3 regions of the Rhizobium sp. N621 genome follow, and region 3 is predicted to be linked to each of the others. Evidence: predicted binding sites of a transcription regulator. Region 3 holds the regulator's gene; each other region holds the start of a gene.

Region 1 (5,188 bases), 440 kb from region 3:
TCACTCTTTATCGGGTAGAGCCCTATCTAGGGACTGAGCGCATTCCCGACCGCATGCCCATTGGAGCCAGACCATGACCACCGATCTCCTGACGCTTTTCGATGCCGACGAAGCCACGATGCGTGGTCTCGTCGCCCAGGCGCTCGCCGGCGCCGATGACGGCGAGCTGTTTATCGAGCATGCCCAGGCCGAGGCGCTGACCTTCGACAATGGCCGGCTGAAGGGCGGCAGCTTCAATACGGAACAGGGTTTCGGGCTGCGCGCCGTTGCCGGCGAAGCCGTGGGTTATGCCCATGCCGGCGACCTCTCGGTGGCGGCGCTGAAGCGGGCGGCCGATGCGGTCGGCGCGGTGACGCGCGGCTATTCCGGCACCTATGCCGCCGCTCCCCAGGGCACCAACAAGAAATTCTACGGCGACCAGAATCCCATCGGCCAGCCGAGCTTCGAGGAGAAGGTCAAGGTCCTGCAGGACATCGACGCCTATCTCAGAGGCAAGGACGACAAGGTGCGGCAGGTCACTGCCTCGGTGGCGGCGAGCTGGCAGGTCGTCGACATCCTGCGCGCCGACGGCCATCGTGTCCGCGACATCCGGCCGATGACGCGCGTCAATATTTCCGTCGTGGTCGGTGAAGGCGAGCGGCAGGAGAGCGGCTCCTACGGCAGCGGCGGGCGCATCGGCTTCGGCGATTTCATCGCCGAGGGCAGCTGGCAATACGGCGCCGACGAGGCGCTGCGCCAGGCGCTCGTCAATCTGGAAGCCATCGATGCGCCGGCCGGCACCATGGATGTCGTTCTCGGTTCCGGCTGGCCGGGGGTTATGCTGCACGAGGCCGTCGGCCACGGGCTGGAAGGCGATTTCAACCGCAAGAAGACGTCGGCCTTTGCCGGGCTTCTCGGCCAGATCGTCGCCGCTCCCGGCGTTACCGTCGTCGACGATGGTACGATCGACAACCGCCGCGGCTCGATCACCATCGACGACGAGGGCACGCCGTCCGGCTACAATGTGCTGATCGAAAACGGCAAGCTCGTCGGCTACATGCAGGACCGGCAGAATGCCCGGTTGATGGGCATGGCGCCCACCGGCAACGGCCGCCGCCAGGGCTATGCCCATGTGCCGATGCCGCGCATGACCAATACCTATATGCTCGGCGGCGACAAGACGCCGGATGAAATCATCGCCTCGGTGAAGAAGGGCATCTATGCCGTCTCCTTCGGCGGTGGCCAGGTCGACATCACCTCGGGCAAATTCGTCTTCGGCTGCACCGAGGCCTATCTCATCGAGAACGGCAAAGTCGGCGCACCGATCAAGGGCGCCATGCTGATCGGCAACGGCCCGGATGCGATGAAGCGGGTGTCGATGATCGGCAACGACATGAAGCTCGATACCGGCATCGGCAATTGCGGCAAGGCCGGCCAATGGGTTCCGGTCGGCGTCGGCCAGCCGCATCTGCGCATGGATCAGATCACCGTCGGCGGCACGCAGACCTGAGGCTGAGGATTTCATGATGGCAGAGATCGAAATCAGACCTTTTGCCGCCGGCGATGCCGATGACGTGCTGTCGGTGATCCTGCCGATCCAGCGCGAGGAGTTCGGCATCGACATCACAGCCGATGCCCAGCCGGATCTCAGGGTCATCCCGGATTTCTATCAGTCCGGCAAAGGTGAGTTCTGGGTCGCCGTCAAGGACGGCGCGATTGTCGGCACGCTTGGGCTGAAGGACATCGGCAACAACCAGGCGGCACTGCGCAAGATGTTCGTCGCCGCCGAGGTTCGCGGCCGCGAACACGGCGTGGCGGCGCGGCTTCTCGAGCGTCTGTTCGATCACGCCAGAGATGCCGGCCTTACCGATATCTTCCTCGGCACGACGGACAAATTCGTCGCCGCCCATCGCTTCTACGAGAAGAACGGCTTTACCGAGATCGCCAAGGGCGCCCTGCCCCGCTCGTTTCCGCTGATGGCGGTGGACAGCAAGTTCTATCGCTATAAGGTCGGCTGACGAAAGAGCTGGAGCCATCCCGACATTCGGCATCACGCTTTAGGCGGCCTCACCACCGCTCTTTCAACCTTGCCGAGCAAGCTTTTCAGTTCGGGCTCGTGGACGAGAGCCGCGGCTTCGAGCGGCGGGAGCCATCGACTGTTTCGTTGTTTTTCCTCCGGAAACTTCTCGTCGATTTTGTCGGCTTGCAAGAGATGGACCTGAACGACGGAAGGAACGCGCTCCCCGTTGGCCAGCGTCTTGATATAGGTGTAGAAGCCAAAGGGGCGCTTCCTGGCCTTACCCTTCACCCCGGCCTCCTCCCAAGCCTCGCGCTCGGCAACCTGGTGGGGTGCGAGCTTCGCAATAGGCCAGCCCTTGGGAATGATCCAGCGGCCGCTGTCGCGCGACGTGATCAGGAGGATCTCAACCAAGTTGTCGCCGACTTTTCGATAGCAGATCGCCGCAAACTGCTCGATTGCTTCCCCCTTTAAGAGCTGATCGGTCGCGCCTGCCAGCCGGCCAAGATAGGATCTAGCTTTCTTCGGCATTGGCTTCAGCCGCCGCGGGCCGGCCATCATTGGTGGCGGAAGCCGCGGCAATCTCCTGAGCGATAGATCAAGCGTGAAAAAGAAGCTTGAGACGCTGAACAAGGTTCGGGGCGCCGCCAATGTTCCTCAACTATATCTCTACTTCACGGGCGGCGCTGTCGCAAATCTGTCATAAACTGAAATTCACCCCTATCTCTTCAATGGGATACGGTTTAGGACGGCTTGCGCATATAGCGCAGACCAAAGATCACGAGGTATTCATGCTGGGTTGGTTTCGAAAGTTGATGCCGCGCGAAGACCGGTTCTTCGTCCTTTTCGAACAACATTCCAGAACGATCGTCGACGCCGCACAGGCTCTGGACAGGTTGCTGTCGGGAATAGAGATCGATCGTCAATGCGAAACGATCGTGCGGCTGGAAGATCAGGCCGACGATATAACGCGCGAAGTCATGCAGGCCGTCCGGCGGAGCTTCATCACACCTTTCGATCGCGGAGATATCAAGGATCTCATCCAATCCATGGATGATGCGATCGACATGATGCACAAGACCGTCAAAACCATCCGGCTCTTCGAGCAGACCAGCTTCGACCCGGGGATGCAGGAGATGGGCAAGACCGTTGTGGAGGCTGCCAATCTCATTGCCGAGGCCATTCCCTTGCTTGATCGCATAAGCGCCAATGCGCCGCGGCTTTCTGCCATCGTCGAGCAGGTCACGCGGGTGGAAGGGCGCTCCGACGAGCTGCACGAGCAGGGGCTCAAGGATCTGTTTCGCCGGCACGGCGCCGGCAATGCAATGGCCTATATGATCGGCAGCGAGATCTACGGCGAGCTGGAGAAGGTGGTCGACCGTTTCGAGGACGTCGCCAACGAGATCAGCGGCATCGTGATCGAGAATGTCTGATGGATGCCGCCCTCGCACTTCCGCTTCTTGTCGGCCTGATCGGCGTCGCGCTGCTGTTCGATTTTCTCAATGGCCTGCATGATGCGGCCAACTCGATCGCGACAATCGTCTCGACACGGGTCCTGAGGCCGCAATATGCGGTCTTCTGGGCGGCATTCTTCAATTTCATCGCCTTTCTGTTCTTCGGCCTGCATGTCGCCGAGACGCTCGGGACCGGCATCATCGACCCGGCGATCGTCACACCGCAGGTGATTTTCGCGGCCCTGATCGGCGCCATCGTCTGGAATGTCGTGACCTGGATCTTCGGCATTCCCTCCAGTTCATCCCATGCGCTCGTCGGCGGGCTGGTCGGTGCGGGCCTTGCCAAAACCGGCTTGAGCTCGATCGTCTGGAGCGGGCTTCTCAAGACTGCCGCCGCCATCGTCATGTCGCCGATGATCGGCTTTCTCCTGGCACTGTTCCTGATCCTCGCCGTGACCTGGACCTTCATCCGGCAAACACCCTTTGCAGTCGATCGGTCCTTCCGTTTCCTGCAATTCGTGTCGGCGTCGCTCTATTCGCTCGGCCACGGCGGCAATGACGCCCAGAAGACCATGGGCATCATTGCCGTGCTTCTTTACTCGCAGGGCTATCTCGGTGGCAGCTTCCACGTGCCGCTCTGGGTGGTGATTTCATGCCAGGCGGCGATGGCGCTCGGCACCTTGTTCGGCGGCTGGCGTATCGTCCATACGATGGGCTCGAAGATCACCCGGCTGAACCCGATGCAAGGATTCTGCGCCGAAACGGGCGGTGCCTTGACGCTGTTCGGCGCCACCTGGCTCGGCATCCCCGTTTCGACCACCCATACCATTACGGGCGCCATCATCGGCGTCGGCGCCGCCCGGCGCGTGTCCGCCGTCAGGTGGGGACTTGCCGGCAACATCGTGATCGCATGGATCATCACCCTGCCGGCCGCGGCGATAATATCGGCGCTTTCCTTTTGGCTGGTGACCGGCTTGAGCAAAATCTTCTGATGTCGCTCCCGATTTCTTACCTGCTCGGCTGAAACCGCCACTTCCGCTCGATCGCGGCGGCGAGGTCGATGTCGTTACGGCGAGCAAACAGCATGAGGTGACCGAGCAGGTCGGCAGTCTCGTCTGCCAGCTCGCGCCTGATATCCTCAGGAGAGCGGCCCTTCGCGCGGCCCCGACCGGTCAGCCGGTTCCAGGCCTGGGTGAGCTCTCCCATTTCCTCCTGCAGTTTCAACAGGAACCAGTCGGCATCTCGCTCGATGCCATTGGCGGCGACATGGGCAGAGGAAGCGGCTTCGAACTGGTCGGCGAGACGGCGCAGCATCAATGTTCTCCTTTTGTTTATGGAGGAGACGCTGATTCCCGCTACTTGTCCAGAGTGGAATATGGCGGCCGCGATTAGCTCTGATCGGGCAGCAGCATGCAATCATAGGAACGCTGTTTCAGCGCATCGCAGGCGGAGGCGGCGGCGTCCCTGCTGGCGAAACCGACGAAGCGGGCGCGATAGATCCTGTTCGCCCCCTGCCCGACAGCCTCGGTATAGGGTGAGGCGGAGACCAGCGGCGCGCCGCCTTCCGACTGTGCCTGGGCAAGAAGCGCCCGCGCCGCATCGGCGCTCGGCGCCGCTGAAATCTGGATCTGCCAGGTTCCGTCGGCTTTCTCGGCCGAAGCCTTGCCGGTCTTGCCGGCATTCAGGATCTCGTCCATCGCGACAGGACGCTCCAGCGGCACGACGGCGTCATCGGCAT
Region 2 (5,188 bases), on a different replicon from region 3:
ACCCGCCCGCGCCACTGCGACGAAGGCGTTGAGATCACTCAGGTCTGCTTTCACTGTTCGTCACTCCGCACAGCCTGTGCACATTGTACCCAATTATCATACGCGCCGCTACGGCGTAAGCTCGACCTCATCTCTTGAAAGGAGTGAAATCATGTCCATCATAGATCAGTCTGGCACATTCAATCTCGGCGACCACAAGGTGAGGCGACTTGGCTATGGGGCCATGCAGCTCGCCGGGCCCGGCGTGTTCGGCCCGCCCAGGGATCATGACGCCGCGCTTGCGGTGCTGCGCGAGGCGGTCGCAAGCGGTGTCAATCACATCGACACCAGCGATTTCTACGGTCCGCACATCACCAACCAGATCATCCGCGAAGCCCTCCATCCCTATCGCGATGATCTCGTCATCGTCACCAAGGTCGGCGCAAGGCGCGGCACGGACGGGTCCTGGATTCCGGCTTTCTCGCGCGATGAGCTGACCGAGGCAGTACAAGACAACCTCCGTAATCTCGGCCTTGACGTGCTTGACGTCGTCAACCTCAGGATTATGTTCGACGTGCATGGCCCTGCCGAAGGCTCTATAGAAGCACCCCTGACGGTGCTTGCCGATCTCCAGCGCCGGGGTCTCGTCCGCCACGTCGGCTTGAGCAACGCCACGTCGCGCCAGGTCGCCGAAGGCCGCGGGATCACCGAGATCGTCTGTGTGCAAAACCAGTACAATCTGGCGCATCGGAACGACGACCGATTGATCGACGATCTTGCCCGTCGGGGCACCGCCTATGTACCGTTCTTTCCGCTCGGCGGATTTACGCCGCTACAATCGTCCACGCTCTCCAATGTCGCCGCACGCCTGAGTGCCACGCCGATGCAGGTGGCGCTCGCATGGCTGTTGCGCCGCGCACCCAATATCCTGTTGATCCCAGGCACGGCCTCGCTCGGCCATCTCAGGGAGAATCTCGCCGCCGCCGGATTGGCGCTGCCGGATGATGCCGTCGAGGAACTGAACCATATGGCTGACATCGCGGCCTGACGCCTGCCGGTGGTGCGATCGTTACGCCGTGTTCTCGCGCGGCGTGGCGATCTTGCCGGACGTGGTAGCGCAATCTGCAGGTCGGCCGCACCTTGTTGGCTGCGCCAACGGGCCGGTAAACGAGAGCATCAGGAAGGCTTCCGTGTCAGAAGCTCATAAGCCACCAAGGCTCCTGACATCGCCAGAAAAACCACGATTGCCAACGGATAATTGGCACTGGTGTTCGGATCGGTAAGCTTGGGAAGGCCGAGGACAGCGCCGGCCGCCAGAATCGCCGAGAGCACAATCTCCTGAACGATTAATCTCCAAAAACCCGTCGTGACCAACCTCCTGTCATCTCCGTATTATCGGCCGATGGGACGCCCAGTCTTTATACTTCACGATGCAGCCGTTGGGAAACACGCATTGACCGCACGGTCCAGTGACCATGCGGTCTCGGTTTCAACGCTTCGGCAGCCGACTTGTTGCGGCTATGCTTTCAATAGCGCTCCGGTACGTGCATTTCAGGCGGAACCGGCGCCCTGATGTAGTCGGCATGGCGGATACGATCCGGCAGCTGAATCTCAGGCTTCGGGACATCCTCATAGGGAATCTGGTCGAGAAGATGGGCGATGCAGTTCAGCCGCGCCCGCTTCTTGTCGACGGCCTGCACCACCCACCACGGCGCCTCCTTGGTGTGTGTGCGCGCCAGCATTTCTTCCTTGGCCTTGGTATATTCCTCCCAGTGGATGCGGCTTTCCATGTCCATCGGCGAAAGCTTCCACTGCTTCAGCGGATCGTGGATGCGCATCTTGAAGCGGAATTCCTGTTCCTCGTCGGTGATCGAGAACCAGTATTTGATCAGGACGATGCCGGAACGGACGAGCATCCGTTCGAATTCGGGCACCGAGCGGAAGAACTCCTCGAGTTCGTCAGGGGTGCAGAACCCCATCACGCGCTCGACGCCGGCGCGGTTGTACCAGCTGCGGTCGAAGAGCACGATCTCGCCGGCGGTGGGAAGATGCGGGACATAACGCTGGAAATACCATTGATGGCGCTCCCGTTCGGTCGGCGCAGGCAGGGCCACCGTCCGGCAGACGCGCGGGTTGAGCCTTTGGGTCACGCGCTTGATCGCGCCGCCCTTGCCGGCCGAATCCCGGCCTTCGAAGAGCACGACCACTTTCAATTGCTTGTACTGGACCCAATCCTGCAGCCGCACCAGCTCATGCTGCAGCCGGAACAGCTCGCGGAAATAGATCCTTCGATCGAGCGTCTGCTCCGCCGGTTCGGTCATTCCTTCGACGACCAGATCGTCCAGCCGGTCTTCCTCCATCTGCATTTCCAGCTCCTCATCGAAGCTGTCGGCGATTTCGGCCTTTATCCGGCTGAGCTGGTCCTGATGTATTTTAGACATGGGCTTTTCCTTCCTGCTCATCTGACAGGAGCATGCCACTGCAAACTTTGTGTGACGGTTGGATAACCCCAAGCTCGTTCACTTGTTCGCTTCTTTCGTCATTCCGTATGCCGGAGATCGTTTCGACGCCGGTCGCACCGAGGCGAAGGCGTGTCTAGAGCAGTCCCGTCCTGTAGCGCTCGACAAGGTTGCGGCAGGCGCGGATCGTCAGCGCCATGACGGTGAGCGTCGTGCCGGCGATGCCGCTGCCCGGGAAGGCGCTGGCGTCGGTAACAATGACGTTCGCGGCATCCCAGAGCTGGTTGTAGGAATTGAGCACGGAAGCTTCCGGGCTTTCGCCCATGCGCGCGCCGCCGGTTTCATGGATTGCCGCGCCCATGCACATGGTCTTGCGGAACCATTTGCGGAACATGAAGCGGCTGAAGACATCGGCGTCGGGAAAGGCGCCCCTGCCCATCTCCTTGAGGCCGCGGGGAGAGCCGATGAATTCAAGATCGCCGCCGACCTCCCTGATCATGGCGATCAACGTTTCCTCCTGCCGGCGAAGCAGCGCCTGCTCCTCTTCCTGCATGACACAGCGAATGTGCGGCACCGGAATGTTCCAGGCATCCTTTCGCTTGGCATCCAGGGTAATGCGATTGTCGGCATAGGGCAGCATGCGGCCGAAGCCGAAGAAGGCGAGACGCGCATCGGCCTCCTCTGACACCGGTGCCCTGCCGACGCTGCCCTGATAGTCGAAATCGCCGCGGGCGGCGTCACCCTCGCCGAAACGCGGGATGAAGATCCCACCGGACGGATTGTAGAAGGGATCGACGGGAGCGGAATCGTCAGCGGCCCAACCCTTCGCCTTGGAAAAGGAGCCGAAAGCGAGGCATGGAAGCTGATCCATGAAATAGCGTCCTAACGCGCCCGAGCTGTTTCCGAGCCCGTCAGGATGTCTTGCCGATGCCGAATTCAGCAGCAGCCGCACGCTCTCGATCGGCGAGGCGGAGAGCACTACCGTCGCGGCATGCGCCGTCGAAACCTTCCCCGTATTGCGATCGATGAATTCCGCGCCGGTGGCGCGGCCGGTTTCTCCGTCGGTGGTGATGCGACGGACGACGGCGTCGTAGCGGACCGTCAGCCGGCCGGTCGCCTTTGCCTCCCGCAGCGGTCGCGGCATGCGTTCGGCGTCCGGCGCGATATAGCGCCAGGAGACGACGCGCCTCTCCGGCCATCGGCTTTCCACTGCCTGCTTGAAGATCTGTTCTGCCGGCGTCAGGTTGGCCGGCTTCGCATAGAGGCCGTCCGGCAAGGTCGGCACATCATCCTTGTTGCCGTAGAGCCCGAGATAGGCCTCCACCTCTTCGTAGAACGGCGTGAGCTCGTCATAGGAAACCGGCCAGTCCACGCCCTTTCCGGTGCGCGATCGGATTTTGAAATCATCGTCGGTCCAGCGCAGCAGCACGCGGCCGAAACTGTGCAGACGCCCGCCGCCCTGGCGGCCGCGAATCCAGAGAAAGGGCTCACCTTTCGGCGTCGTATAAGGGTTCTTGCGGTCGTTGACGAAGAAGTGGCTGAAGCGTTCGGTAAAGAAGGCCGCCCGCGCCTGGATCGGCTGGCCCTTCAGGGTGGCACGTGCGCGCTCCCAGATATTGATACTACTTGCCGGCGCCTTCTTGCGCGCCGGGTCGAAATCCTTCGGCTCGACGGCGGGGCCGGCCTCGAGCAGCAGCACCGACAGCCCCTGAGCCGTGAGTTCTTTGACGGCGAAGGAACCCGCCGCGCCGGAGCCGATCACCAGCGCATCATAAACGATCTCAGACATGTCTTTTTCAAATCCTGTCCTGGGCAATTCCTCAAAGCAGCGCAAAGCGCATGCGAAATTGCGGGAAAGCAAAGGGATGGCGCGTCAAAGCCGCGACCCATCGGCAGCGAAGAGCGACGCCTTGGTGATATCGAGACCTGGAGCCACGGCATCGCCGGGCTTGAGGTCGACGTCGCCCATGAAACGAAGCGAAAGGCTTTGCTCCGCCCAGTCGAACCAGACGACGGTATCCGATCCCATCGGCTCGACGACGGAAACGCGGCCAGGAATGGTGGGCAGCCCGCTTACCGCCCCCTTGAGCACAAGGTGCTCAGGGCGAACTCCTAACGTAACAGGCCCTTCCGCCGTCGCGGCCCGGAAAGCATATCCCGAGAGATCGACGACCAGCCCGTTGCTCCGGAAGACCGGCGAGGCGCCGTCGCGTTCGATCCGGCCCTCGATGAAATTCATCGCCGGAGCACCGATGAAGCCGGCGACGAAGAGGTTGGCCGGACGGCGGTAGATCTCCGCCGGCGAGGAAAGCTGCTGGATCACGCCGTCGCGCATGATGGCGATTCGATCGGCGAGCGTCAGCGCTTCGACCTGATCATGAGTCACATAGATCATGGTATTGCCGAGGCTCTGATGCAGCTTTTTGATCTCGACGCGCAATTCGTTGCGCAGCTTGGCGTCGAGATTCGACAGCGGTTCGTCGAAGAGGAACACATCCACCTCCCGCACCAGCGCCCGGCCGATGGCGACGCGCTGGCGCTGACCGCCTGATAGTGCGGCAGGGCGCCGATCGAGCAGCGTCTCGAGGTGGAGGAGGGCGGCGGTGCGCGCGACGCGCGCTTCGATCTCGGCCTTGGGCAGGCCGGCGACACGGAGCCCGAAGGAGAGGTTCTTGCGCACCGACATGCGCGGATAGAGCGCGTAGGACTGGAAGACCATGCCGATGCCGCGATCCTTCGGCTCCTCCCAG
Region 3 (13,672 bases):
CGTTTCTTGACGGACAGGGCCTCTTTATAAGATACGGGTAACATATCTTGACTATGGTGCAAGGCATGTATCGCGCCCTCACAAGAGATATCGAAGTCGTGGTCGAACCGTTCTATCTGGAGGAGCAATCCGATCCGGAGGACGATCGCTATGTCTGGGGTTACCGGATTGTCATCAGCAACAATTCCGGCGTCGCCGTTCGCCTCGTCAACCGCTACTGGAACATCACCGATCAGAACGGACAGGTGGACGAGGTGACCGGCCCCGGCGTCGTCGGCGAACAGCCGCGGCTCAGCCCCGGCGACACCTACGAATATTCCTCCGGCTGCCCGCTCGACACGCCCTCAGGCCTGATGTTCGGCCACTATCAGATGGAAACGGATGAAGGCGAGCTGTTCGACGTCGACATCCCCGCCTTCTCGCTGGATTCGCCGGGGCTGTTGCGCGTGCTGAATTGAGGGGCAAGTTCCCACTCAGGAGATTGCCGAGATCTGAAAAAGTCCCCTCGCCACAAGGGGGAGGGGCTAACGCAATGCGCCAACTGCAGCAGACATCTGCTTCTCTGCGGAGACGGTGAAATGGAAAACAGTGGGGGCGGCATCCAAGCCCCTCCCCCTTGTGGGGAGGGGTTGGGAGGGGTTTTTGGCGCCGCCGAGAATTATTCCGCCGGCTGAAGCTCGGTCGCTTCGAAGCGGTAGGTGGTCGAGCAGAATTCGCAGGTGACGGATATCTCGCCGTTTTCCTGGCTGGCCTCGATCTCCTCGGCGGTGAAACCCTTCAGCACGTTGCCGATCTTTTCCCGCGAACAGCTGCAGCGGTCGAAGACGGCGCGGGGCTCGAAGACGCGCACGCCGCGCTCGTGGAACAGGCGGAACAACAGCCGTTCGGTGCCGACCTGCGGATCGGTCAGCTCGTCGGCGTCGATGGTCTCGACCAGCGAGCGGGCTTCGGTCCAGGCATCGTCCTCACCATGCGGGCGGTCGCCGGTGTCGCCGTCGCCGCCGTGGAGATCGGGCTGGCGCATGCGCTCCGGCGCCTCCGGCAGGAACTGGGCGACGAGGCCGCCTGCCCGCCAGCGGTGGCGCGGCTTGCCGGCGTCGTCACGGTCGAAGAGTTCGGCCGCAGCCAGGCGCACACGCGTCGGAATCTGCTCCGACTGGCGGAAATAGACGCCGGCGATCTCCTCGAGCGAGGTGCCGTCGAGCGCAACAATGCCTTGATAGGGCTGAGCGAACTTGCCCTGATCGATGGTGAAGGCGAGCACGCCCTTGCCGAGCAGTTGCTCCGGCTCGGTCTCGCCCGATGCAATGGCCTGGTCGAGCAGCGCCCGATCGAAACGGGCATAGGCGCGCACGTTCTCAGGCGTCGAGAAATCGGCGACGAGCAGATCGACCGGGCCGTCGCCCTTGGTCTGCACGGTGAACTTGCCGTCGAACTTCAGCGAGGTGCCGAGCAGCACCGTCAGCACCACGACCTCGGCAAGCAGCCGGGCGACGGGCGCGGGATAATGATGACGCTCGAGGATGGCATCGAGCATGGGGCCGAGCTGGACGGCGCGGCCGCGCACATCCAGACCCTCCACCTGAAAGGGGACGACATGATCATCGCCGGCGAAATCGAACTGGCCGAGGGCGGCTGCAGCTTCTGCCATGGCTTTCACTCCTAGTTTTCAAGCAAAGGGTCAGCGTGCCCTTCGCTCGCGCGGTCGCGCGCTTTTCACGCGCGACATCCGATTATGGTTCAGATCGCGCCCAGGCACCAAGCAAGAATCGACTTCTGCGCGTGAAGGCGGTTTTCCGCCTCATCGAAGACCACGGATTGCGGACCGTCGATCACCTCGTCCGTCACTTCCTCACCGCGATGAGCAGGCAGGCAATGCATGAACAATGCATCGCTGCCGGCCTTGGCCATCAAGGCCGCATTGACCTGATAAGGCTGGAAGACGTTATGACCCCGGGCCCGATGTTCCTGATTCATGGAGACCCAGGTATCGGTCACCACGCAATCGACGCCTTCGACCGCACGGTCGGCATCATGGCAGAGCATGATTTCGGCGCCCTCATTGCGGGCCCAGTTCAGATAGTGATCCTTAGGCTCCGAACCAAGGGGTACGGCCATGTTCATGCGGTAGCCGAAACGCGCGGCGCCTTCGACCAGCGAATGCAACACATTGTTGCCGTCGCCGGTCCAGGCGATGGTCTTGCCTTTGATCGGGCCGCGATGCTCCTCGAAGGTCATGATATCGGCCATGATCTGGCAGGGATGGGTATCGTCCGTCAGGGCGTTGATCACAGGCACGGTCGCATGTTCGGCAAGCTCCAGCAGGCGCGAATGCTCGGTGGTGCGGATCATGATCGCGTCGACGTAACGCGACAGAACCTTGGCGGTGTCGCCGATCGTCTCGGCGCGGCCGAGCTGCATTTCGGTACCCGACAGGAACAGGGTTTCGCCGCCGAGCTGGCGCATGCCGACGTCGAAAGAGACGCGGGTACGCGTCGACGGCTTCTCGAAGATCATCGCCAGCATCTTGCCGGCGAGCGGCTTGTCGCCCTGGCCGGCCTTGAAGGCCTGCTTGCGGGCGAGCGCGTCGTTCATGATGGTTCTGAGGTCGGCCGATGTGACGGCCGAAAGATCGAGGAAATGTTTAGGAGCCATGTTCTTACCTGTCGTGCGCCCGAAAGCGCCAATCCCTTCAAGCCGTCTTCTTGATCTTGGCGGCGCGGATGCTCTCGGCGGCGCGTTCGAGGCGGGCGAGACCCTCGCGGGCTTCCTCGGCGGTGACGACGAGCGGCGGGAGAAGGCGGATAACATTGTCGCCGGCCGGCACGCCGAGCAGATGCGCGGCGCGGATCGCCTGCAGCAACTCGGCCGAGGTGACGGCCGCCTTGACGCCGAGCAGCAGGCCCTCGCCCCTGATATCCTCGATCACATCGGGATAACGGTCCTTCAACGAGGCCAGCCCCTGACGGAAGACAAGCGCCACGTCGCGCACATGCTGGAGGAAGCCGTCGGCGAGGATGACATCGAGCACGGCGCCGCCGACGGCCATGGCCAGCGGATTGCCGCCATAGGTCGAACCATGGGTGCCGGCCTTCATGCCGGAGGCGGCCTCAGCGGTCGCAAGGCAGGCGCCGAGCGGGAAACCGCCGCCGATGCCCTTGGCGACGGCCATGATGTCGGGTGTGATGCCGGACCATTCATGGGCGAAGAGCTTGCCGGTGCGGCCGACGCCGGTCTGCACCTCGTCGAGGATCAGCAGCAGGCCTTTGTCGTCGCAGATCTGGCGCAGCGCCTTCATGAACTCGGTCGTGGCGGGACGCACGCCGCCCTCGCCCTGCACCGGCTCGATGAGGATTGCCGCCGTCGCATCGGTGATCGCGGCGCGTACCGCTTCGATGTCGCCGAACGGCACCTGATCGAAGCCCGGCGTCTTGGGGCCGAAGCCTTCGAGATATTTTTCCTGGCCGCCGGCGGCGATCGTCGCAAGCGTGCGCCCATGGAAGGCGCCTTCGAAGGTGACGATGTGGAAGCGCTCGGGATGGCCCTTGGAAAACTGATAGCGGCGCGCCGTCTTGATGGCGCATTCGAGCGCCTCGGCGCCCGAATTGGTGAAGAACACCTTATCGGCGAAGGTGGCGTCCGTCAGGCGCTTGGCCAGACGCTCCTGGCCGGGGATCTCATAGATGTTGGAGAGGTGCCAGACCTTATCCGCCTGCTCCTTCAGCGCCGCGACCACATGCGGGTTGCCGTGGCCGACGGAGGTGACGGCGACACCGGCGCCGAAATCGAGATAACGCTCGCCGCTCTCGGTGATCAGCCATACGCCCTCGCCTCGCTCGAACCGCAGCGGGGCGCGAGAATAGGTGTCATAAAGCGGCGCGGCTTCAGCCATGGCGCGGGTCTCCCGTTCAGTGTTGTCCTGCACGGACTCCGGCTAACGAAACCAGGTCCGAAAAATCAAAAATGCCGCCTTTCGGCGGCGAGCGGTACTATTTCCTTTTCGCGCTGCAATGTCAACAAAACTGCGGCCTTAGCGTATGCAGCAAGCTTGTACAGGGGCACTTTCGGCCTTCAACAGGCATTATTGCAGAAATGACACGCAGAGGAAGCAAGTTGGGGAAAACTTGAAATTCGATTCATCCGGATTCCCGCGACTCTTGTCACGGAGTCAGCCTCACACTAGGTTAAAGTTCAATTACTAGACTGCATGCGGCGGAACTAGTCACCAAAATTGATCAAGCGTTTCTTGTTTCGGAGGCTTCCGGGACAACGGTGAGGGATTCTGCCATCACCAACGCAAACGGTGGAGACAGGGCATGAACTGGACAGACGAGCGGGTCGAGAAACTCAAGAAGCTTTGGGCCGAGGGACTGAGCGCCAGCCAGATTGCTGCGCAGCTTGGCGGCGTGAGCCGAAACGCCGTTATCGGCAAGGTGCACCGGCTGAACCTGCCGGGTCGTGCCAAGGCCGGCGGCACGGCGACGGCGGCGCGCACGCCGAAGCGCCAGACATCGGCGCCGCGCGCGCCGAACTACGCCTCCCGGATCACCACCCGCACCGTTACCCGCCAGCAGGGCGCAACGATGCTGAAGGAAGAGATCGAGATCGAAACGGTCGAGGAAATGGAATACGTGCCGAAGGGCAACGTGGTCGTGCCGATTTCCCGCCGCCTCGGCCTGACGGAACTGACCGAACGCACCTGCAAATGGCCGGTCGGCGATCCGCTGAAGGACGATTTCCACTTCTGCGGCTGCGAATCCCCTGACAATTCGCCCTATTGCAGCTATCATCAGAAGCTTGCCTATCAGCCGATCAACGAACGCCGCCGGGCGGCAGCGCGCGTCAGCTGAGCGGGCGACATCGTCGAGAGTGAGAAACGGGCCGAGCAGCCCGTTTTTTGTGATTAGAGTGGGGAAGCGACCTTTGTGTTTGGCAGCAAAGCCGACCACGCATTCCGTCATCCCAGGGCTTGACCCTGGGATCCACGACCAGGCACTCGGCTTCGATAATTTCCCTGCATTTGAATGCCATCGCTCCTCCCGCAGCGCCAGCCGCATGGATCCCAGGGTCAAGCCCTGGGATGACGGAGAGGAGAGGTGGTGCCTGGATGACAGAGGTGAGGTGGTGCCCGCTCATACGCCGCGCCGGTGCAATGAAGGGCCTGGGAAAGGCTGCACCGGCGGGAACGCCGACCACACACTCCCTCAGCCTCAGGCCTCCATCGAATAGCCGGCGCCGCGGACGGTGCGGATGACGTCCTGCATGTTGGAGAAATTCAGCGCCTTGCGCAGGCGGCCGACATGGACGTCGACGGTGCGTTCATCGACATAGATGTCGTGGCCCCAGACGCCGTCGAGCAGCTGCGAGCGCGAGAAGACGCGGCCCGGCGACGACATCAGGAATTCCAACAGGCGGAATTCGGTCGGGCCGAGGCGGACTTCGCGGCTCTTGCGATGAACGCGATGGGTTTCGCGGTCGAGTTCGATATCGCCGCATTTCAACACCGAGGACAGCACCTCGGGACGGGCCCGACGCAGCATCGCCTTGACGCGGGCGACGAGTTCGGGGGTCGAGAAGGGCTTGACGACATAATCGTCGGCGCCGGTGGACAGTCCGCGCACCCGCTCGCTCTCCTCGCCGCGCGCCGTCAGCATGATGATCGGCAGCCGCTCGGTTTCCGGCCGCATGCGCAGGCGCCGGCAGAGTTCGATGCCGGAGACGCCGGGCAACATCCAGTCGAGGATGAGGAGATCGGGCGTGCGCTCCTGAAGCCTGATTTCGGCCTCGTCGCCGCGCAGGATGGTATCGACTTCAAAGCCTTCCGCTTCGAGATTATAGCGAAGGAGCACGCTGAGCGCTTCCTCGTCTTCAACAACTGCGACTCTCGGGATCATGCGTGTCCGTCTCCTCGCGCACAAGCCTTAAACCGGGACGATTTAACCAGGCGTCCTGCGCAAATTCAGAAATTGGCTGCGACCTCTTTGCGCGCCCCGAACGGGCGCGCACGCAAGTGACTGGTCCGGGCGGCGGGCTCGGGCGGCTCGTTCGGAACGATTATTCCGTCGCGGCGCCGACGGTGTTGGCGCTGTCATCCTTCGGACGATCGCCTTCCGGCTGGGCGCCCGTCGCCATGTAGTAGATCGTCTCGGCGATGTTGGTGGCATGGTCGCCGATGCGCTCGATGTTCTTGGCGCAGAAGAGCAGATGCGTGCAGCTCGTGATGTTGCGCGGATCTTCCATCATGTAGGTCAAGAGCTCGCGGAACAGCGAGGTGTACATCGCATCGATCTCGTTGTCGCGCTCGCGGATGGCGGTCGCCTTGTCGGCGGCGCGCGTCGTATAGACGTCGAGCACTTCCTTGAGCTGGACGAGCGCCAGCTCGGACAGGTGCTCGAGACCGCGGGCGAGCTTGCGCGGAACGCCGGTGCTCTGCACGGCGATGACGCGCTTGGCGGTGTTCTTGCCGAGGTCGCCGACGCGTTCGAGGTCGGCGGCGATGCGGATCGAACCCATGATTTCGCGCAGGTCGGCGGCCATCGGCTGGCGGCGGGCGATGGTGACGATCGCCTTGTCGCCGATCTCGCGCTCGGTGTGATCGAGGATCACATCGTCGGAGATGACCTTCTGCGCCAGCGCCGTATCGCCGTTGACCAGCGCCCGGACGGATTCGGCGACCATCTGCTCGGCCAGGCCGCCCATTTCGGAAATCCGCCTGGAGAGGAACTTCAGATCATCATCATAGGCAGAATAAATATGTGTCGATGCCATGGGGCTTTGTCCTCGAATAACGGGAAGGCTTCGGATTGCCGCAATCAGCCGAAGCGACCCATGATGTAGTCCTGGGTGCGCGGATCGTCCGGGTTGGTGAACATCTTGTCGGTGTCGTTCTCCTCGACGAGGTTGCCGAGGTGGAACATGGCGGTGCGCTGCGAGACACGCGCGGCCTGCTGCATGGAGTGGGTGACGATGACGATCGTGTAGTTCTCGCGCAGCTCGTGGATCAGTTCCTCGACCTTGGCGGTGGCGATCGGGTCGAGCGCCGAGCAGGGTTCGTCCATCAGGATGACCTCAGGGCTGACGGCAACGGCGCGGGCGATGCACAGGCGCTGCTGCTGACCGCCGGAGAGGCCGGTGCCGGACTCGTGCACGCGGTCCTTGACCTCGTTCCAGAGGCCGGCGCGCTGCAGGCTGGTCTCGACGATCTGGTCGAGATCGGCCTTCGACTTGGCGAGGCCATGGATGCGCGGTCCGTAGGAGACGTTTTCGTAGATCGACTTCGGGAACGGGTTCGGCTTCTGGAAAACCATGCCGACGCGAGCGCGAAGTTCGACGACGTCGATATCCGGATCATAGATGTCGTCGCTGTCGAGCGTGATCTTGCCGGTGACGCGGCACCCCTCGATCGTGTCGTTCATGCGGTTGAGGCTTCGCAGGAAAGTCGACTTGCCGCAGCCCGAGGGGCCGATCAGGGCGGTTACGGTGTTTTCGCGGATGTTCAGGTTCACGTCGAAAAGCGCACGCTTCTCGCCGTAGTATACGGAGACATCCTGTCCGATCATTTTATACGGGACGTTGCTCATCTTCTGATCCAGCGCCTTTTCAACTGCAGCTTCCGTCAGCATGTTCATGATATCTACTCCGTTTACCAGCGGCGCTCGAAGCGACGACGCAAGAGGATGGCGCCCATGTTCATGACGATCAGGAACAGGAGCAGGACGATGATGGCACCCGAAGTACGTTCCACGAAGGCACGTTCGGCCTCGTTCGCCCACATATAGACCTGGACCGGCAGGGCCGTCGAGGGATCGAGCGGCGTCGTCGGCGCATTGGCGACGAAGGCGACCATGCCGATCAGGAGCAGCGGCGCGGTTTCGCCGAGCGCATGCGCCAGCCCGATGATCGTGCCGGTGAGGATGCCGGGCATGGCGAGCGGCAGGACATGGTGGAACACCATCTGCATCTTCGAGGCGCCGAGGCCGAGGGCTGCGGCGCGGATCGACGGTGGCACGGCGCGCAGTGCGGCGCGGGTGGCGATGATGATCGTCGGCAGGGTCATCAGCGTCAGCACCAGGCCGCCGACCAGCGAGGCCGAGCGCGGCAGGCCGATGAAGTTGATGAAGACGGAAAGGCCGAGCAGACCGTAGACGATCGACGGGACGGCGGCGAGGTTGTTGATGTTGACCTCGATCAGGTCCGTCAGCCTGTTCTTCGGCGCGAACTCCTCGAGATAGATCGAGGCGGCAACCCCGATCGGCAGCGACAGCGCCAGCACGATCAGCATCAGGTAGAGCGAGCCGATCAGGGCGACGCCGAGGCCGGCAGCCTCCGGACGGCTGGAGTTGCCGTTGACGAACAAGCCGGTATTGAACTGCTTCTGGAGAGCGCCGCTCGCCTTCAGCTGGTTCATCCAGGTCACCTGCTTATCGTTGACCTTGCGGTTCTTCTCATCGACGGTGAGATCGATCTGGCCCTTGTTGGCGCTGTCGATATTGGCGTCGGCGAGCAGCGAGACATTGACCGTCTTGCCGATCAGCGAGGGATCGGCGACGACCATGTCGCGCAGCTGGATCGGCGCACTCTTGGAAAGCATGGCGGATGCATCGCGCACGTTAGGCTTGCTTGAGGCATTGATATTCAGCTGTTTGACGATCGCGTCGCGCAGCAGAACCGGGTAATTGGCGGTGATCAGCACCGAAGGGTCGGTCGCACGCTTGTTGCTGGGGTCGATCGTCTTCTCGGAGAATTCGATCGGCAGGGTGATCGCCGTCTGCTGGAAAGCGGTGTAGCCCTTGCCGATCACCGTCCACAGCAGAATGAAGAGGAAGACGAGACCGAAGGTGATAGCGGCGATGCCATAGGCCTGGAAGCGGCGCTCGGCGGCGTAGCGGCGCTTGATGCCGATATCGCGGCGGGCGGGCGCCTTGGAAACGGTAACACCTTGGGTGGGAGAAACAATATCCGTCATTCGTACTGCTCCCGGTATTTGCGCACGATGTAGAGCGCGTAGATATTGAGGCAAAGCGTGATGCAGAACAGGGTGATGCCGAGGGCAAAGGCAACCAGCGTCTGCGGCGAGGTGAACTCGAGGTCGCCCGTCAGCTGGTTGACAATCTTGACGGTCACCGTCGTCATCGGCTCGAAGGGGTTGATCTGAATGCGGGCGGCGACACCGGCGGCCAGCACGACGATCATGGTTTCGCCGATGGCGCGCGAGGCGGTCATCAGCAGCGCGCCGACGATGCCGGGAAGGGCTGCCGGCAGCACCACCTTCTTGATGGTTTCGGAGCGTGTGGCGCCGAGACCGAGCGAACCGTCACGCAGGGCCCGCGGCACGGCGGTGATGATGTCGTCCGACAGCGAGGAGACGTAGGGGATCAGCATGATGCCCATGACGATGCCGGCCGTCAGAACACTCTGCGCCTGGATGAAGTTCGAATAGTTGCCGGAGAGCAGGCCGCTGATCTGCGCCGAGAAATCGCGCAGGAACGGACCGACGGTGACGAGGGCGAAGAAGCCGTAGACGATCGTCGGAATGCCGGCCAGCACTTCGAGAAGCGGCTTGGCGACCCCGCGCAGCTTCGGCGAGGCGTACTCGGCCATGTAGATGGCGGCAAAGAGCCCAACCGGCACTGCGACCAGCATGGCGACCAAGCCGATGTAGAGCGTGCCGAGCAACAGCGGGATCAGGCCGAACTGGCCGAAGGAGGAGCTGCCGGCGCCGGCAAAGCGCGGATCCCAGACCGTGCCGAAGAAGAACTCGCCGGCGGGAACGACGGCAAAGAAGCGCGTGGCTTCCGACAGCATCGACAGCACGATGCCGACGGTCGTCAGGATGGCGATCGAGGAGGCGAGCAGCAAGCCCCAGAGCATGACGCGCTCGACGCGATTGCGGGCGCGGAAGCGGGGCGCAATGGCACGCAGCGCGTAGAAGGCGCCGGCAACGGCCAGAATGAAGACGACCGCGGTCATGGCCATGCGGCTCGTCAGGCTCATGGCGTTGAGTTTCTTGGCGGCCTCGACCATGTAAGGCTGCGGCTGGCCGGCGAGCGGCACACCCTTCTCACTGAGTTTGGCCTGCAGGGCGGCCGGATCGTTTGCGACCGCGGCGGCTTCGTCGGAAGTCAGCATCGTCAGGCCGCGCGCGATCGTCGCCACCATCGAATAGCTCAGATCCTGCTCGACTGCGGCCTGGGCCTTGACGTCGGCGGGGAAAGTGCCGCGCACCGAGGACTGAATGATACCGGGGCTGACCGAGAGCCAGACGCAGAGAACGATGAGGGCCGGAAGAACGGCCCAGATCGCGGCATAGGCGCCGTAATAGGCCGGCCGGGAATGCAGTGCGGAGGACCTGCCTCCGGCAAGGGCCGTGGCACGGCTGCGCGCGACCAGATAGGCGGCGGCGCCGATCACCACAAGGCACAGAAGTATGACGGATGTGCTCATTCGTTACGTCCCCAGGCCCGTGGCCCCCAAAAAAGCGCGGCGGCTTCAACAGCCTGCCTTCGGCTTCCAATCATGGAGAAGGAATTCAACCCTGCAGCGGAAAGACCGGCACGCAGGGACATAAACGATGCCGGCGCGGTGTTTGAAGCACCGCGCCGGCAAAGTCATTACATAGCCTTACCGGCTTCGACGTCCTTGCGGATCGCATCGCGCTCGGCATCCGGAGCGGCAACGAGGCCGTATTCAGCCAGCGGGCCGTCGGGGCCGATCATCTGGTCGGATACGAAGAAGTTGACATATTCCTTCAGGCCCGGAACGGCGCCGAGATGTGCCTTCTTGACGTAGAAGAACAGCGGGCGGGAAACCGGATAGGTGCCGTTGGCGATCGTTTCGGTGGACGGAACGATACCGTTCACGCTGGCGACCTTCAGCTTGTCGGCGTTGTTTTCATAGAAGGAAAGGCCGAATACGCCGACGCCGGTCTTGTTGGCGGCGATGCGAGCCAGGGTTTCCGGATAGTCGCCGTCGATGTCGACGGCAGCGCCGTCCTTGCGGACTGCGACGCAAGCCTTGCCCTGGGCAGCCTTGTCGGAGATTTCCTTGGCGATGACGTCGAGGGCGCCGGAAGCCTTGCAGCCGGCGGCGAGAACGTTCTGTTCGAAGACTTCGCGGGTGCCGTGCTTTTCGCCCGGAATGTAGGCAGCGATATCAACAGCCGGGAGCTTCGGGTTGACTTCCGACCACTTCTTGTAGGGGTTGGCGACGAGCTTGCCGTCGACGACGACCTGGGCTGCAAGAGCCTTGTAGATGTCGGCCGGAACGTAAGCGACATCGGGGTTGGACGAGTCGGTTGCGAAGACGATGCCGTCATAACCGATCTTGACTTCCTGGATGTCGGTCACGCCGGCAGCCTTGCAGGCTTCGGCTTCGTTCTTGTTGATCGGACGCGAAGCGTTTGCGATGTCGATGGTGTCTTCACCAACGCCCTTGCAGAATTCCTTCAGACCAGCGCCCGTGCCGCCGGATTCGACGACCGGCGTCTTGAAGTTGGTGAAGGTCTCGCCGAAGGACTCGGCAACGATCTTGGCGTAAGGCAGGACGGTGGACGAACCAGCGATCTGGATCTGGTCGCGGGCGACGGCTGCGCCAGCGAAAGCAGCAGTTGCAGCGAGCGCGGCAACGGTGAGCTTGAAGGTGTTCATTAAAATCTCCCGCATTGGGCTTGTGTGAGTGCGGCCTAAAGAGGCCCCCGCAGTGCCATTTTTCATCGGCGGGACTCTCTTAGCGCTGTAAGCACCGTCCTTTTATGTCAAATCGGTGAAACATTTGTGACAGGTTAAGTTGTTGTCTTTAAATGATAAATTATACAGGATCCGACTGATTACGTCGGCGGATGGAAAAGCTCGGACCGCAGAGCGACTTAACGTTGTAAAACCTTCACAGATAGCCCGTTGGTTGCTGGATGCCCGCAACAAAGGCGAAAGGGGTGCGCCGCGACCTCTCGACTCCCTCTTCTCCCCAGCGGGGAGAAGGTGCCCGTAGGGCGGATGAGGGGGCCAGTGACGCAGATCCTTCCAATGAGCCTCATGCGAGTTTAGACTGCGCCAACATCGTCTCGACCATCGGCGTGTTGAATAGGTGAATTACTTAAAAAGGATGTCGGTGTGGCCCCCTCATCCGACCCTTCGGGCCACCTTCTCCCCGAGGGGAGAAGGGACATGCCGCAACCGTTCGATCCTCGTCCGGAAGGGACAACAAATATCAGAAGCGCACCGTAAAATCGGTCCCCTTGCCGACTTCGGACTTGACTATCAGCCGGGCGCGGTGGCGGGTCAGGATGTGTTTGACGATGGCGAGGCCGAGGCCGGTGCCTTTTTTCGAGCGGCTGTCCTCGATGCTGACGCGATAGAAGCGTTCCGTCAGACGCGGCACGTGCTCGGCCGGAATGCCCGGCCCCTTGTCAACGATGCTGACCTCCACCGGCCCGCCGGCGCCGTTCTTCAGCCAGACATCGACGATCTTGCCTTCCTGGCCGTATTTGCAGGCATTCTCCATCAGGTTCTCGAAAACCTGGACAAGCTCGTCGCGGTCTCCCAGCACCTCGACCTTGCCATCGGGCAGATGCAGGTTGATGTCGACGCCGACATCTCTGGCCAGCGGCACCAGCGAGTCGCGGACATGGCCGAGCAGCGGCACCAGATCGACCTTTTCATCCGGCGCGATGTGCGATTTCAGCTCCAGGCGGGAGAGCGACAAGAGGTCGTCGACCAGCCGGCTCATGCGGGTGGCCTGATCAAGCATGATGCCCAGGAACTGTGCCTGCGCCTTCTGATCGTTCCTCGCCGGCCCCTGGATGGTCTCGATGAAGCCGCGCAGCGAGGCAAGCGGCGTGCGCAGCTCATGGCTGGCATTGGCGACGAAATCCGAGCGCATGCGGTCGATGCGGCGGACCTCCGATATATCGCGGAAGGACAGGATGAAAAACCGCTCCGGCTCTCCGTCGGCCCGGAATTCGACAGGCGCGCTGCGGACGATATAGACGCGCTCGGACGGCAGCCGCTCGGCATGCTCGATCTGGTTCGGCGCATTGGTGGCGATGGTTTCGCGCACCATATCGAGCACGCCGGGCGAGCGCAGCCGGGCCGATATGTGGGCGCCGAGCGCCACCTCGCCGAAGGCCTTTTCGGCGGCGCGGTTCTGGAACAGCACCGAAGCGTCGTCCGACAGCACCATGACGGGAATATCGAGGCCGGCGAGCGTGGCGGAAATCTCAGGCAGGCGGCTCGGCGGCGTTTCCGGCCCCGCCTCCACCGGCTCGACGGGTTCCGCCTTGAGGACCGGCGCCTCATTGAACAGCGCGGTCAAGATCATGACGAGCAGGAGAACGAGCACGACCCACTTGTTCATCCCGGCGGCAAGGGCGGCTAGCGCGCTGAGGATGGCCGCAAGCAGTACCGGCCGTTCACGCCGGATGCGCGCCAGCAGGCTTTTTCTCCAGGGGGTTTCGTCTTGCAACTGGGCCTCGCGGCGTCGATTCGTTTTTCTTTATATTGAACTCTGCCTGATAGCGGCAATTCATGACAGAAGTTTTCGGCTGGCGCCGCTCAAGCGAAAGACTGCAGCGCAAGCTTCAAGAAAAATCACCGGCCAAAAGCGAAAGATTTGATTTTCAACGGCAAATATGTTCGCCTGCGGCCAGAGGACCACCAGCGCAGGAGGAGCATATGGG

What was found. The regulator PhoB, encoded in region 3, activates phosphate uptake and scavenging genes when phosphate is short. The targets are predictions, from matches to a motif close to TGTCATNNANCTGTCAT.
Region 1: the regulator PhoB is predicted to act here: its motif matches at 2,684-2,700, upstream of AMK00_RS04820 (DUF47 family protein).
Region 2: the regulator PhoB is predicted to act here: its motif matches at 2,472-2,488, upstream of ppk2 (polyphosphate kinase 2).

Annotation. Positions count from the first base shown of each region.
Region 1 covers NZ_CP013495.1:991,099-996,286, reverse strand. The annotation lists gene tldD (metalloprotease TldD) at 74-1,489, shown strand; gene AMK00_RS04830 (GNAT family N-acetyltransferase) at 1,506-1,997, shown strand; gene AMK00_RS04825 (NUDIX hydrolase) at 2,030-2,527, opposite strand; gene AMK00_RS04820 (DUF47 family protein) at 2,788-3,429, shown strand; gene AMK00_RS04815 (inorganic phosphate transporter) at 3,429-4,442, shown strand; gene AMK00_RS04810 (pyrophosphatase) at 4,459-4,764, opposite strand; gene AMK00_RS04805 (D-alanyl-D-alanine carboxypeptidase family protein) at 4,839-5,188, opposite strand, start outside.
Region 2 covers NZ_CP013496.1:275,458-280,645, reverse strand. The annotation lists gene AMK00_RS22530 (LysR family transcriptional regulator) at 1-54, opposite strand, end outside; gene AMK00_RS22525 (aldo/keto reductase family oxidoreductase) at 152-1,027, shown strand; gene AMK00_RS22520 (hypothetical protein) at 1,156-1,353, opposite strand; gene ppk2 (polyphosphate kinase 2) at 1,506-2,420, opposite strand; gene AMK00_RS22510 (GMC oxidoreductase) at 2,575-4,227, opposite strand; gene AMK00_RS22505 (ABC transporter ATP-binding protein) at 4,312-5,188, opposite strand, start outside.
Region 3 covers NZ_CP013495.1:549,910-563,581, reverse strand. The annotation lists gene apaG (Co2+/Mg2+ efflux protein ApaG) at 66-458, shown strand; gene AMK00_RS02760 (Hsp33 family molecular chaperone) at 659-1,651, opposite strand; gene argF (ornithine carbamoyltransferase) at 1,741-2,655, opposite strand; gene AMK00_RS02750 (aspartate aminotransferase family protein) at 2,693-3,892, opposite strand; gene AMK00_RS02745 (GcrA family cell cycle regulator) at 4,317-4,850, shown strand; gene phoB (phosphate regulon transcriptional regulator PhoB) at 5,211-5,894, opposite strand; gene phoU (phosphate signaling complex protein PhoU) at 6,055-6,768, opposite strand; gene pstB (phosphate ABC transporter ATP-binding protein PstB) at 6,813-7,628, opposite strand; gene pstA (phosphate ABC transporter permease PstA) at 7,643-8,965, opposite strand; gene pstC (phosphate ABC transporter permease subunit PstC) at 8,962-10,443, opposite strand; gene AMK00_RS02715 (substrate-binding domain-containing protein) at 10,611-11,645, opposite strand; gene phoR (phosphate regulon sensor histidine kinase PhoR) at 12,205-13,425, opposite strand; gene ppk2 (polyphosphate kinase 2) at 13,668-13,672, shown strand, end outside.